Regions from separate parts of the Bacillus sp. KNSH39 genome, predicted to be linked through region 2. Evidence: riboswitches for the same ligand, from Rfam matches in the RefSeq annotation. Region 2 holds a riboswitch; the other holds the start of a gene.
The links. A riboswitch is a leader RNA that binds a small molecule or an ion and turns the genes downstream of it on or off. The one in region 2 is predicted to bind S-adenosylmethionine.
Positions count from the first base shown of each region.

Region 1 (6,250 bases), 2.3 Mb from region 2:
ACGAAGAGCAGTTTGAAAGTGTGTGGAAAAAGTACCAATAAGGTATTTTTACATAATTAATACATTCACTGGAGGTACAGTCATGAGCATTCCAAATAATTTACGTTACTCTGAAGAACACGAATGGGTAAAAACTGAAGGTAATGAAGTTGTTATCGGTATCACTCACTTTGCACAAGGTGAGCTAGGCGATATCGTATTCGTTGAACTTCCTGAAGTAGGTGCAACAATCGAAGCTAACGAGCCATTCGGAAGCGTAGAATCTGTTAAAACAGTTTCTGAGTTATACGCACCTGTAAGCGGTAAAGTTGTAGCAGTAAACGAAGAATTAAGTGACCAACCAGAACTTGTTAACGAATCTCCATACGAGGGTGCATGGATGGTTAAAGTTGAACTTTCTGATGCAAGCCAAGTTGAGAAGTTATTAACTGCAGAAAAATATGCAGAAATGACAAACCAAGACTAATTATAGTCGACTAAAGGACAGCCTTTGTGCTGTCCTTTTTTATTTTTTGTGAAATAATGAAATTCAAGTTATATGTAAATAAATAAGCTATTATGAGAAAAACTGTTTTTTGGTAAGGTTTCATAAGTCTTCACAATCTAAACGAGCCGCTTGCGCTTTTCTTTTGCAAAAATAAACAGGAAACAACATGAAAATAACGAATATACTATATACTAAGTTCAAGGTTGTATAGTATATGGTGATCGGGTGATGACATATGATTTATGTAGAAAAAGTCATTATTGTAGAGGGTACATCAGATAGAAGAAAGATTGAATCTATTATTCGTGAACCGGTGGAAATTGTTTGTACAAATGGTACAATTGGTTTGTCGAAAATGGATGAGCTCGTTGATCAATTTTTTGATAAGGAAGTGTATGTGCTAGTGGATGCTGATGATGCTGGAGAAAAGTTAAGGAAACAATTTCGAAAAGAATTCCCGCAAGCCGAGCATATCTATATTGATCGCTCGTACCGAGAAGTGGCAACTGCGCCATCTACACACTTAGCAAATGTATTATGGGGAGCCGACATTGACGTTTATACAGAATATTTACGGTAAGGAATGATAGAAGTGATTGATTGGACAGGAGCCGAAGCTACAGCCCTAATAGAGAACGAAGAAAAAACAGTATTATATGTATATACTCCAATGTGTGGAACATGCCAATTAGCAAAAAAGATGTTAACAGTGGTTGAGATGACAATTGAAGATTTGAAAATTGGGATGTTAGATTTAAATTATGCTCCGCATTTAGCAAAAGAGTATGGGATTGAAAGTGTACCTTGTTTACTTGTTTTTGAAAATGGGACACTGATGAAGAAGATATACGCATTTCATTCGGTTGAATATTTATATACGGAATTAAAGTAGGCGGCAAAAATTTTGCCGCCTCGACATATTTCTTGGGAAATATGTCGAGATGCAGGATGGATACAGTATTTGTCGAGCGAAAATAACAGGATTGCTCTTTAGTGAGAGGGAATGATATGTAATAGAAAGTGATATGAAGGATGTGATTTAGGGTGAGATTATATTCTTTGCTTCAATCATTTGTAAATTACGCTAATGGTCAATATCATTTAGAACCGCTTTTAAGACAAGAAGAAAAAACTGTTAATTTTCGCTTTGGAGATGAAAGTTGTTCGTTACAAATTTCAAGAGATTATATAGAGTTGGTACATGAGGAAAGAGGAACGGAACAAATCATTTGCTTAGATGAAAAGGATATAGAACAATTGGTGAATGGAAATGTACGATTGCAAATGCTAATGAATGATGGACGTGTACAATATTCGGGAACGTACCGAACGATGTTATTAGTGGAATCGATGTTTCATATATGTAAACCGATGTCAGTAGGTGCTTAAAATTCTGAAGTTTCATTTTTTGCGAAAATTTCTGTTGACATGGTGAGTGTATATTGATACAATTCAAGTCATAAAATATAGACAATTTCATAAATTTCAAATCAGACGAAAATTGAATCTGATTTCTCTTATCAAGAGAGGTGGAGGGACTGTGCCCTGTGAAGCCCGGCAACCGTCAACTTATGTTGAAATGGTGCCAATTCCTGCAAAGCAAATGCTTTGAGAGATGAGAGAGAGGGATAATGTTGTTATATACGCATAAAAACCTTTCTGCTTCTCTAAAGCAGAAAGGTTTTTTTATTGTTTGAATGTGGAGGACATTCAAATAATAAAAGTAATGATAACAGTGGACTACACGCATTAAAAATAAAAAATTGCGGAGTCGACCTAAACAAAAAAGGGGTGAACATCATGATTCTATTAGAGAATGTAAGGAAAATATATAAGGCGAAAAGCGGTGATGTCACTGCTGTAGATAACGCCAATTTAAAAATAGATAAAGGTGAAATATTTGGTGTTATCGGATATAGTGGCGCTGGAAAAAGTTCTTTAATTAGATTGTTCAATCAGTTGGAGAAACCAACTTCTGGCCAAATTACAATTGCAAATCGTGTCATTTCAGCAATTACAGGAAGCGAACTTCGTAAGGCAAGGCAAGAAATTGGAATGATTTTTCAGCACTTCAACTTACTTTGGTCACGAACAGTACGTGAAAATATAGAGTTTCCACTTGAAATTGCAGGTGTTGATAAAGCGAAGAGAAGAAAACGTGTTGATGAATTAATTCATCTTGTTGGATTAGAAGGAAGAGGAGACGCGTACCCATCTCAGCTGAGCGGGGGACAAAAGCAACGCGTTGGGATTGCAAGAGCATTAGCTAACAATCCACAAGTGCTTTTATGTGACGAAGCAACGTCAGCTCTTGATCCGGAAACGACAGATCAAATTTTGGATTTACTATTAGACATTAATAAGCGCCTTGGTTTAACAATTGTACTCATTACACATGAGATGCACGTAATTCGAAAGATTTGTAATCGTGTTGCGGTAATGGAGAAAGGAAAGATTGTAGAAACAGGTCCAGTACTTGATGTATTCCGTAATCCGAAGCAAGATATTACGAAACGATTTGTACAGCAGTTAACGGATTCTGAAGATACAAATGAAACGATTGAAAGTTTAATTGAAAAATATCCAGATGGAAAAGTAATTCGTTTGCAGTTTATCGGTGAGGCTGTAGAAAGACCAGTGCTTCAACGATTGATGCAACGCAGTGATATAGAAGTTAGCATTTTGCAAGGAAATATCGCACAAACGAATAACGGTTCTTACGGTAGTTTAGTCGTTCATTTAAATGGTGAGGAAACAGCGATCCAGCAAGCAATAGAAGGAATTCATCAAGATCAAGTAGAGCTGGAGGTGATTGCACATGGATAAGTTACTTGCAAATGTTGATTGGAATCAAATGTTAGAAGCAACTGGTGAAACGTTATATATGACGGCAATCGCAGCTCTTGCGACATTTGTTTTAGGACTCATTTTAGGATTGTTACTCTTCATGACAGCAAAAGATAATTTATGGGAAAACAAATCAATTAATACGGTGATTGGAGCATTCGTAAATATATTCCGTTCTATACCATTCATCATTTTAATTATTTTATTAATCCCATTCACAAAGATTCTTCTTGGAACAATTCTTGGAGCAAGTGCAGCTTTGCCGGCTTTAATTATTGGAGCAGCACCATTCTACGCGAGAATGGTTGAAATCGCACTTCGCGAAATTGATAAAGGTGTAATTGAAGCTTCAAAAGCAATGGGAGCAAAAACAAGCACAATTATTTTGAAAGTGTTAATTCCAGAATCGTTACCAGCATTAGTATCTGGTATTACGGTTACGACAATTGCTTTAGTAGGCTATACAGCAATGGCAGGAGTTGTTGGTGCTGGTGGCCTTGGAACACTTGCTTACTTAGAAGGATTCCAAAGAGGGAATAACGATGTAACAATCGTTGCGACAATTTGTGTATTACTAGTTGTATTTTTAATTCAGTGGATTGGTGATAGTTTAACGACTCGAATAGATAAACGATAATAAAAAACGGGAGGATGCTTCAAATGAAAAAATTGTTACTTACGGCACTTATTTCAACTTCAATTTTTGGGTTAGCTGCTTGTGGCGGGAAAGATAAAGATGAAAAGAAACTTGTTGTGGGTGCTTCTAATGTACCGCACGCTGTTATTTTAGAAAAGGCAAAACCGTTACTTGAGAAAAAAGGAATTGAGTTAGAAATTAAAAAATTCCAAGACTACGTATTACCAAATAAATCTTTAGCGGATAAGGATTTAGATGCAAACTACTTCCAGCACATTCCGTATTTAGAAAAAGAAATTAAAGATAAAAAATATGACTTTGAAGTAGCAGGAAAAATTCATTTAGAACCAATTGGTGTGTACTCTCAAAAGTATAAGAGCTTAAAAGAGCTTCCGGACGGAGCGACAATTATTATGAGTAATTCAGTTGCTGACCATGGACGTGGTTTAGCAATTTTACAAAAAGAAGGTATTTTAAAAATTAAAGACGGAATAGATCCAGTTAAAGCAACTCCAAAAGATATTGCAGATAATCCGAAAAATCTAAAATTCAAAACGGATATCGAGCCTGGTTTATTGCCACAAGTGTATAACAATAAAGAAGGCGACGCTGTTTTAATTAACTCTAACTATGCAATTGATGCAAAGTTAAATCCGGAAAAAGATGCAATTGCAATTGAAGGAAATGATTCACCATACGCAAACATAGTAGCTGTTCGTAAAGGCGATAAAGATAAGAAAGAGATTAAAGCTCTTGTAGAAGTATTGCATTCTAAAGAAATTGAAGACTTCATTAATAAAGAATATAAAGGGGCAGTTGTTCCTGTAAAAGAATAATTGCTGAAAAGGGCTGGTGTATGCCGGCTCTTTTTATAACTACATAACCATTGGGGAGAAGGGGAAATCATATGAAAAAGGTTCTACTGTCAGTTGTTACAGCGTTGTCTGTATTTACATTAGCTGCTTGCGGAGGAAAAGAGGAGAATAAGCTTGTTGTGGGAGCTTCTAACGTGCCACACGCTGTTATTTTAGAAAAGGCACAGCCGATTTTAGAGAAAAAGGGTATTAAATTAGAAATTAAAAAATTCCAAGATTATGTGTTGCCGAATAAGGCTTTAGCGGATAAAGAAATTGATGCGAACTACTTCCAGCACATTCCTTACTTAGATAAAGAAATTCAAGAAAAGGGATATAAAATTGTAAACGCAGGAAAAATCCATTTAGAACCTATGGGCATTTATTCTAAGAAATATAAAAGCTTAAAAGACTTACCAGATGGCGGAACAGTGATTATGAGTAATAACGTAGCGGAGCGAGGCCGTATGTTAGCATTGTTACAAAAAGGTGGCGTTATTAAATTAAAAGACGGAGTAGATGTTGTTAAAGCAACAGTAAAAGATGTTGTAGAAAACCCGAAAAACTTAAAATTTAAAACAGATGTTGAACCTGGACTTTCACCGAAATTGTATGAAAATAATGAGGGAGATGCTTTATTTATTAATTCAAACTATGCAATTGATGCAAAATTAAATCCAACAAAGGATGCAATTGCGATTGAAGGATCAGACTCTCCGTATGCAAACATCATTGCAGTTCGTAAAGGTGATGAGAAGAAAAAAGAAATTAAAGAGCTAGTAGAAGTGCTACATTCAAAAGAAATTCAAGATTTTATTAATAAAGAATATAAAGGTGCTGTACTTCCGGTAAGTGAATAAATATAAGGAAAGGGCTGGAAAATTACCAGTCCTTTTTTCTTTATATAAATAAGAAGAAAGGTGTATCATAGAAAGATGTGAAGGAAATACTTATATACATTTGTGAAAAAACGGTTACTTTTTTTCGTCGTTTGCGATATCATTTTATTTGATATAAAATTAGAATGAGAATAAAATGAGAATATGAACGTTTTAGGAATTTTTAAAATGTATATATAGGATTAATGGAGGTATTGAGATGGCTGGTTCTACATTAACGGTTAAAGACTTACACGTATCAATTGATGGCAAAGAAATTTTAAAGGGTGTAAACCTTGAAGTAAAAGGTGGAGAAATCCACGCAATTATGGGACCTAACGGAACAGGTAAATCAACTTTATCTTCTGCAATTATGGGTCACCCAAAGTATGAAGTAACAGAAGGTAGCATCATCATCGACGGTGAAGATGTATTAGAAATGGAAGTAGACGAGCGCGCACAAGCGGGTCTATTCCTAGCAATGCAATATCCAAGTGAAATTAGCGGAGTAACAAACGCTGACTTCTTACGTTCTGCAATTAACGCA
Region 1 is NZ_JBQXYO010000001.1:3,352,069-3,358,318, reverse strand. Features, by position in the region: gene ACUL40_RS17285 (arsenate reductase family protein) at 1-41, shown strand, start outside; gene gcvH (glycine cleavage system protein GcvH) at 83-466, shown strand; gene ACUL40_RS17275 (toprim domain-containing protein) at 723-1,067, shown strand; gene ACUL40_RS17270 (thioredoxin family protein) at 1,071-1,379, shown strand; gene ACUL40_RS17265 (hypothetical protein) at 1,532-1,876, shown strand; SAM riboswitch class I at 2,002-2,109, shown strand; gene ACUL40_RS17260 (methionine ABC transporter ATP-binding protein) at 2,288-3,313, shown strand; gene ACUL40_RS17255 (methionine ABC transporter permease) at 3,306-3,971, shown strand; gene metQ (methionine ABC transporter substrate-binding lipoprotein MetQ) at 3,995-4,807, shown strand; gene metQ (methionine ABC transporter substrate-binding lipoprotein MetQ) at 4,879-5,685, shown strand; gene sufC (Fe-S cluster assembly ATPase SufC) at 5,924-6,250, shown strand, end outside.
Region 1: linked by a shared signal. The riboswitch ahead of ACUL40_RS17260 (methionine ABC transporter ATP-binding protein) and the one ahead of ACUL40_RS05235 (ECF-type riboflavin transporter substrate-binding protein) in region 2 are both predicted to bind S-adenosylmethionine.

Region 2 (6,250 bases):
AGAGTTAAATCGAGTTATTAATATGATATTGCCATTGTGTAATATGAATACGATACATATTACACAGGATTTTTCTGAGGCAACCATTGTTGGTAATAAACAGCACTTTCAACAATGTTTTTTAAACTTAATAAAAAACAGTATTGAAGCAATGCCTAATGGTGGCACCTTAAATATTTCCTCATCTATCAATAATAGTAAAGTTGAAATACGAATTGAAGATAGCGGAGTTGGAATGTCACAGGAGCAAATACATCGATTCGGTGAACCGTATTTTAGTACAAAAACAAAAGGAACTGGTTTAGGTACAATGGTTGCTGTTAAGATTATTGAGACGATGCATGGAAGTTTAAAAATCCGAAGTATCGTTAGTAAAGGAACGACTTTAACGATTACGTTCCCGAAATATAGTGAGAATACGCATTTAAACAAATAAAAAAGGAGCATAGTTGCTCCTTTTTTATTTGTTTCGATACATAAGTATCTTCAATGTTTTTTTAGTTTACATTTGTGAAGACTAATTAAAAATTAGTATCCTCCGCCCCAGCAGCTGCATCCTACAATTATTAATAGAATGAATAACACAACTAGTAAAGCGAAACCTCCACCAAAACCACAAGAACCACCGTAACTCATATTTTCTCCTCCTTTTGGTTTGAAAACTAATAGGTAGTTGATCATTTTAACTGGTTCGTATTATACATTATGTATATATCCCTTTTTTGAGCATGTCTACATAAAAATAAGTAAAAGCACTCGTTTAAAGAGTGCTTTAAAATGGATACCAAAAGTTTTGAAATACGTTTAATTTTAAATATACCGCAACAATAAATATGAAAATACCGGCAAATAAAGCGATGAAATCTTCACGTTTCGCCTTACTTGTATAAAACCATGTACGTTTATCCTTCTTTCCAAATCCTCTTAAATCCATTGCATTTGAAACCGTATCTATTCTTTCTAGAGAATGAATGATTAGTGGCCAGAAAATTAAAACACGGTTCTTCATACGAACCCATAAACTTGCTTCTCCTTTTTCAAAAGCCACTCCTCTCGCTTCTTGCGCGTGTTTAATAATTTTATACTCAGACTGGATGTCAGGAATATAACGTAGTGCAATATTTATTGCATATGTAATCTTATAATGAATACCAAGTTTACTTAAGCTACTTACAAATTCGCTTGGATCTGTCGTGTAAATAAAAAGAAGTGTAAATGGTAATAACGTAAAATACTTTAATGAAAGTGTAGCTGCATAAAATAATGTTTCATATGTAATCGTTGCATATCCAACATGTAAAAACGCGGTATATGATTCAGTTAATTCAGATCCATGAGTTGGTGTAATAAATAAAATCATGACAGAGTTTAATAAACTAAATGTAAATATGACACTAAAAACAATTAAAATTTTACGAAATGGAATTTTAGCAATGCTGAGTCCGATACACCCAATAATAAATAATATTAGCAACACCCGAAAATCAAAAAACAAAAAAGTAAGCGTCATACAAAAAATAAATAAAAACAATTTCACTACCCCATCCATACGATGAAAATATGTACTATGCACCTTCCTCCCTCCTATTACTGTCTAAATAAAGCTCCATAAATTTTTCTGGACATGCAATCCCACTAAATTTAATAAGCTTGGTTAAAGAACTCTCTCTTAAGTTGGCTCTTTGTAACGTTTCTTGATTGCCTAATACATCAAACACTGTATTATCCGCAATAATTTTCCCTTCATGTAGAACTACTGCACGGTCTGTATATTCTAGCGCGAGATTCATATCGTGAGTGATAACAACAAATGAAATTCCCTTTTTAGCTAGGTTTTTAATAAACGACATAAATTGTTTATAATGATAATAATCTTGTCCCGCTGTCGGTTCATCTAATATGATAAGCTTAGGATTTGTTGTTAATACAGATGCGATTGTTAGTCTCTTTTTTTGCCCATAGCTTAGTGCTTGAATTGGCCAATTACGAAATGGATATAAGCCACAAATTTTTAAAATCCCTTCTACTTTATTCTTAATTTCTTCCTTAGAAAAATTATGTAATGTTAATGTAAATGAAACTTCTTCAAAAACAGTAGGCTGTGTAATCATATGATTTGGATTTTGCATCACGTAAGATATGATTTCCCCACGTTTACGAATAGACCAAGAACTAATATCTTCACCTTTTAACGCAATTTTCCCATTTTTCATTTTGTTTATACCTATAAGACTATGAGCTAATGTTGATTTCCCTGCTCCATTATGTCCTAACAGTGCCACAATTTCTCCTTCATATATTAAAAGGTTTACATTTTCTAATACTTTTTGTTTATTAGGGTATGAAAATGATAAATTCTCCACTTTAAGTAATTCCTTGTTTTTAGCATTCCTTTCTAATATGACTTGTTTCTCCATCCACTCTTTTATAACGTTGCTTACCTTTTCTTTTTGAAGGTTTTCCATTGGATATATTACGTCATTATTACGATCAAAATGTAATCTCTTTAATGCTTCGATGTAAATAGGCTCTCTTAAGCCAATACGTGGTAATATATTTGACGCTAAGATTTCTTTTGGTGTTCCCATCGCAATGACTTTACCTTCATCAATTAATATAACTTTGTCTAAATCCAGTTTTAAAATTTCTTCTATCCTATGTTCGATAATAACAATCGTTTTATTATACTGCTCATGTATATCTTTCATAAGTTCTATCGTATGTATGGCGCTTAGTGGATCTAAGTTCGCTAATGGTTCATCGAACAATAATATATCCGCATTTGTTGTTAATAAACCAGCAAGAGAAACTGTTTGCTTTTGACCTCCTGATAATTCATGTGGACTTTGTTTATGAAACGTATGCATCTTCACCTTTCTTAATGAGTCCGAAACAATCTTTTTCATGTTATCTTGCTTTACACATTCATTTTCTAAATAAAAAGCTACATCTTCTTCTACTGTCAGACCAATAAATTGAGCATCTTGATCTTGTAAAATTGTTCCTACCTGTTTACTTTGTTCAAAAATACTTCCTTCCCTTGGGTCTTTACCGGCAATTAAAACGTTACCTGTGCTATTCCCTTCGTAAGAAAATGGGATTAGCCCATTTATACAATGAGCTAATGTCGACTTTCCTGAACCACTTCGTCCAGCAATTAGCACTTTTTCCCCAGGGTATATATGAAAGGTAATATCACTTAAAGTAGGCTGCGCAGCATGCCCATATTGAAAGGTGAATTGTTCAAACGAAATAATTGGTTGCATGTTAACATCCCTACTTTTCAATTTTTAAATGTGTATGTTTCTTATTGGATTTCGCCAAACCAATTGTAAGTGGCAATCCAAGTACTAAGAAAACGATGACATCGGAAATTGTTGCTCCTAATACTTGTATAACAATTTTGTCAAATGGTTCTCCCATCACAATAATATCGAATGCCCCAGCAAATATAATAGCAATGACAATACCAACTAGCCCAGTAATTGCTAAATAAGAAATATCCCCCTTGTTAAACGACCCGTTTTTCACACTAAAACCAACTCTTTTTTGAATAAGCCCCATTGAAAAACCAATAATTCCTGAACTAATAACCCATCCCCACCAAATACCCCATCCAGCAATCGTATCTGTTACGGTATGACCGATAAGTCCGATTAACAGTCCTGCCACTGGACCAAATAATGCTCCAAAAACAGTTAATATAGCTAATGCTGGTTTAATAAATGTATTCGGTGCAATAGAAAATCCCCAAAGTCCTAATATCCCGTATAATGCTGCTCCAATACCGATTGCTACTACTAACTTTGTTGATAATTTATTCATGACAATTCCCCTCTCATATTAGTCAACTTTTATTACTCTATATTTAATTTAAAAATGAATTATGCATCGACACTCCCTTTCTATACAACAAAAAAATGACCTCTTACATAAGAGGTCACTTTCTTTCACTTTCAAGAATCCTCTTATCTTTCAAAAAACACATCGTGTCCTCTGCGGAATTAGCACCTTCCTATAAAATTGCATAGGGGTTGCTGAGGTTTCTTAGGGCCGTTCCCTCCACCTCTCTGGATAAGTATTAATTTGTAATTCGTATTATGGCACTAAAGAATGTAAATTTCAACACTTTTCTTACTATTTTTATTTTTTATTAAATAGCGCATTTAAATCATTGTATTCTTATCGGAATTATGAAATAATGAGTTCAAAATCGTTTCGGGAGGAATGCATTATGAAAGTTATTGGTTTGATTGGAGGATTAAGTTGGGAATCTACATCATTATACTATAAACATATTAATACACTTACACTCTCTCAATACGATCAAAATGCGAAGCTAATTTTATATAGTATGGACTTTGGTGAAGTAACTACTTTATTACAAAACCATCAATATGAAGAAGTGAAAAATGAACTAGTTACAGTTGCAAAGAAAGTTGAAAAATCTGGGGCTGAATGTTTATTAATGTGTTCAAATACTGTACATCTATTTGCCGAGGAGGTAGAACAAGCAATATCTATCCCGCTTCTTCACATTGGTGATGTAAGTGCTAAAGAAATGGTAGAACAGAATATAAAACGTATCGGACTATTAGGAACAAAACAAACGATGGAGCAAGATTTCTATAAATCACGATTAGCGAAATATAACATTGAGACAATTATCCCAAATGACGAGGAAAGAACTTTTATCCACCATGTCATATTAGATGAATTAAGTAGAGGGATCATTTCAGAAACATCTAAAAAAAGGTTATTACAAATTACAAAATCATTAATTCAAAACGGCGCTGAAGGTATATTATTAGGCTGCACTGAAATACCTTTACTCATCTCCCAAAATGATCTTACTGTTCCCGTTTTTGATACTGCTTTTTTACATGCAAATACTGCTGTACAATTTGCTGGATAAGAATACACAAGCATAAAGGTGAGAACCTCTATGCTTGTATACAGTTACGACTAATTATCCCGCTATTTGCAGGCAGTAAAGCCCCACCAATTAAAGTTTTACTTTATTTAAAAGAGATTCAATAACTGCAATGGCTTCTTTTGAACCACCACATTCTAAAAAGCTATCATTAAGTTTTCTTATACCATGTTTATACTTTTCATTTGAAAGTACATCTGTTACGGCCTCTTTTAAAGTGTGTACATTAACATGTTCTTTCAATAGTCTATGTGCCGCTTCAAGCTCAGTTAATCTTTGCGCTATCATTGGCTGATCTTTATCATGCGGTATTATTACAAATGGGACATTATAATGAATGGCATCGTGTACACTATTCATACCGCCATGTGTAATAAAAACATCTGCTTCATTTAATATTTCTGATTGAGGTACGTATGGAGCAATTATAAAATTATCTGGTGCTTCCTTAATTTTAGAAATATCATTTCTATCACCAATTGCCATTACAACTATCCCATCAAAATCTGAAAAAGTATCAATACAAGTATTAAAGAATGGTTCGAGTCCTTCAAGCAGTGTTCCCATTGAAATATAAATAACTTTCTTTTCTTTAAGTGATTCCAGTGGAAACTTTATATTTGTTTTACGCTTTGAAATACTCGGTCCAATAAAAATGTTATTTTCCCCGAACGATTCGCTATTAGGTTGGAAATAACGACTTGTGTATACGAGACAAACATCACCCTTATTATTCATAAATTGAAGATTATTCTTTGGTTTTACTCCAAATTTATGTTCCATCTGATTTAGTAATTTTTCAGAGATTTCCTCTGGTTGAAATGGCATATCTGCATTTGGATGAAAAGGTAATGTCTTCAAAAATTCTGGCGGAATTAAAAATATAGGTGAGGACACTACACCTGGAACTTGTAAATATTCCTTTACTAACTCTCCTGCGCCAAATATATCATAAATTACGAAATCAAAATTTATACTTTCATATAATTGTTTCGTAATTTCTAATATATATAAAGAAGTTTGAACATGCACATGAAAGAAAGCATTTAACCCAGATGAGGTTTCAGCATCAATAGAAATCTCTTTTAATAGATCCGGATGAGTATGTACAGTAGCTCCTAAATCTTCAATTCTATCCTTAAAGTTTGCCGTTGTAATATAATGTACGTTATCCCCTCGTTCAGTAAAGGCTTTTACTAAATTTAATGTAGGGTTTACATGCCCCTCTGCTGGAAAATTAACTACTAAAATATTTAGCACTTATTCCTCACTCCTTACATTTCACTGTTTTAATTAAGCATACTGTTATTTGTACAA
Region 2 is NZ_JBQXYO010000001.1:1,051,800-1,058,049, reverse strand. Features, by position in the region: gene ACUL40_RS05255 (LytS/YhcK type 5TM receptor domain-containing protein) at 1-436, shown strand, start outside; gene ACUL40_RS05250 (YjcZ family sporulation protein) at 529-636, opposite strand; gene ACUL40_RS05245 (energy-coupling factor transporter transmembrane component T family protein) at 773-1,573, opposite strand; gene ACUL40_RS05240 (ABC transporter ATP-binding protein) at 1,566-3,266, opposite strand; gene ACUL40_RS05235 (ECF-type riboflavin transporter substrate-binding protein) at 3,277-3,825, opposite strand; SAM riboswitch class I at 3,966-4,081, opposite strand; gene ACUL40_RS05230 (aspartate/glutamate racemase family protein) at 4,235-4,915, shown strand; gene ACUL40_RS05225 (macrolide family glycosyltransferase) at 5,006-6,193, opposite strand.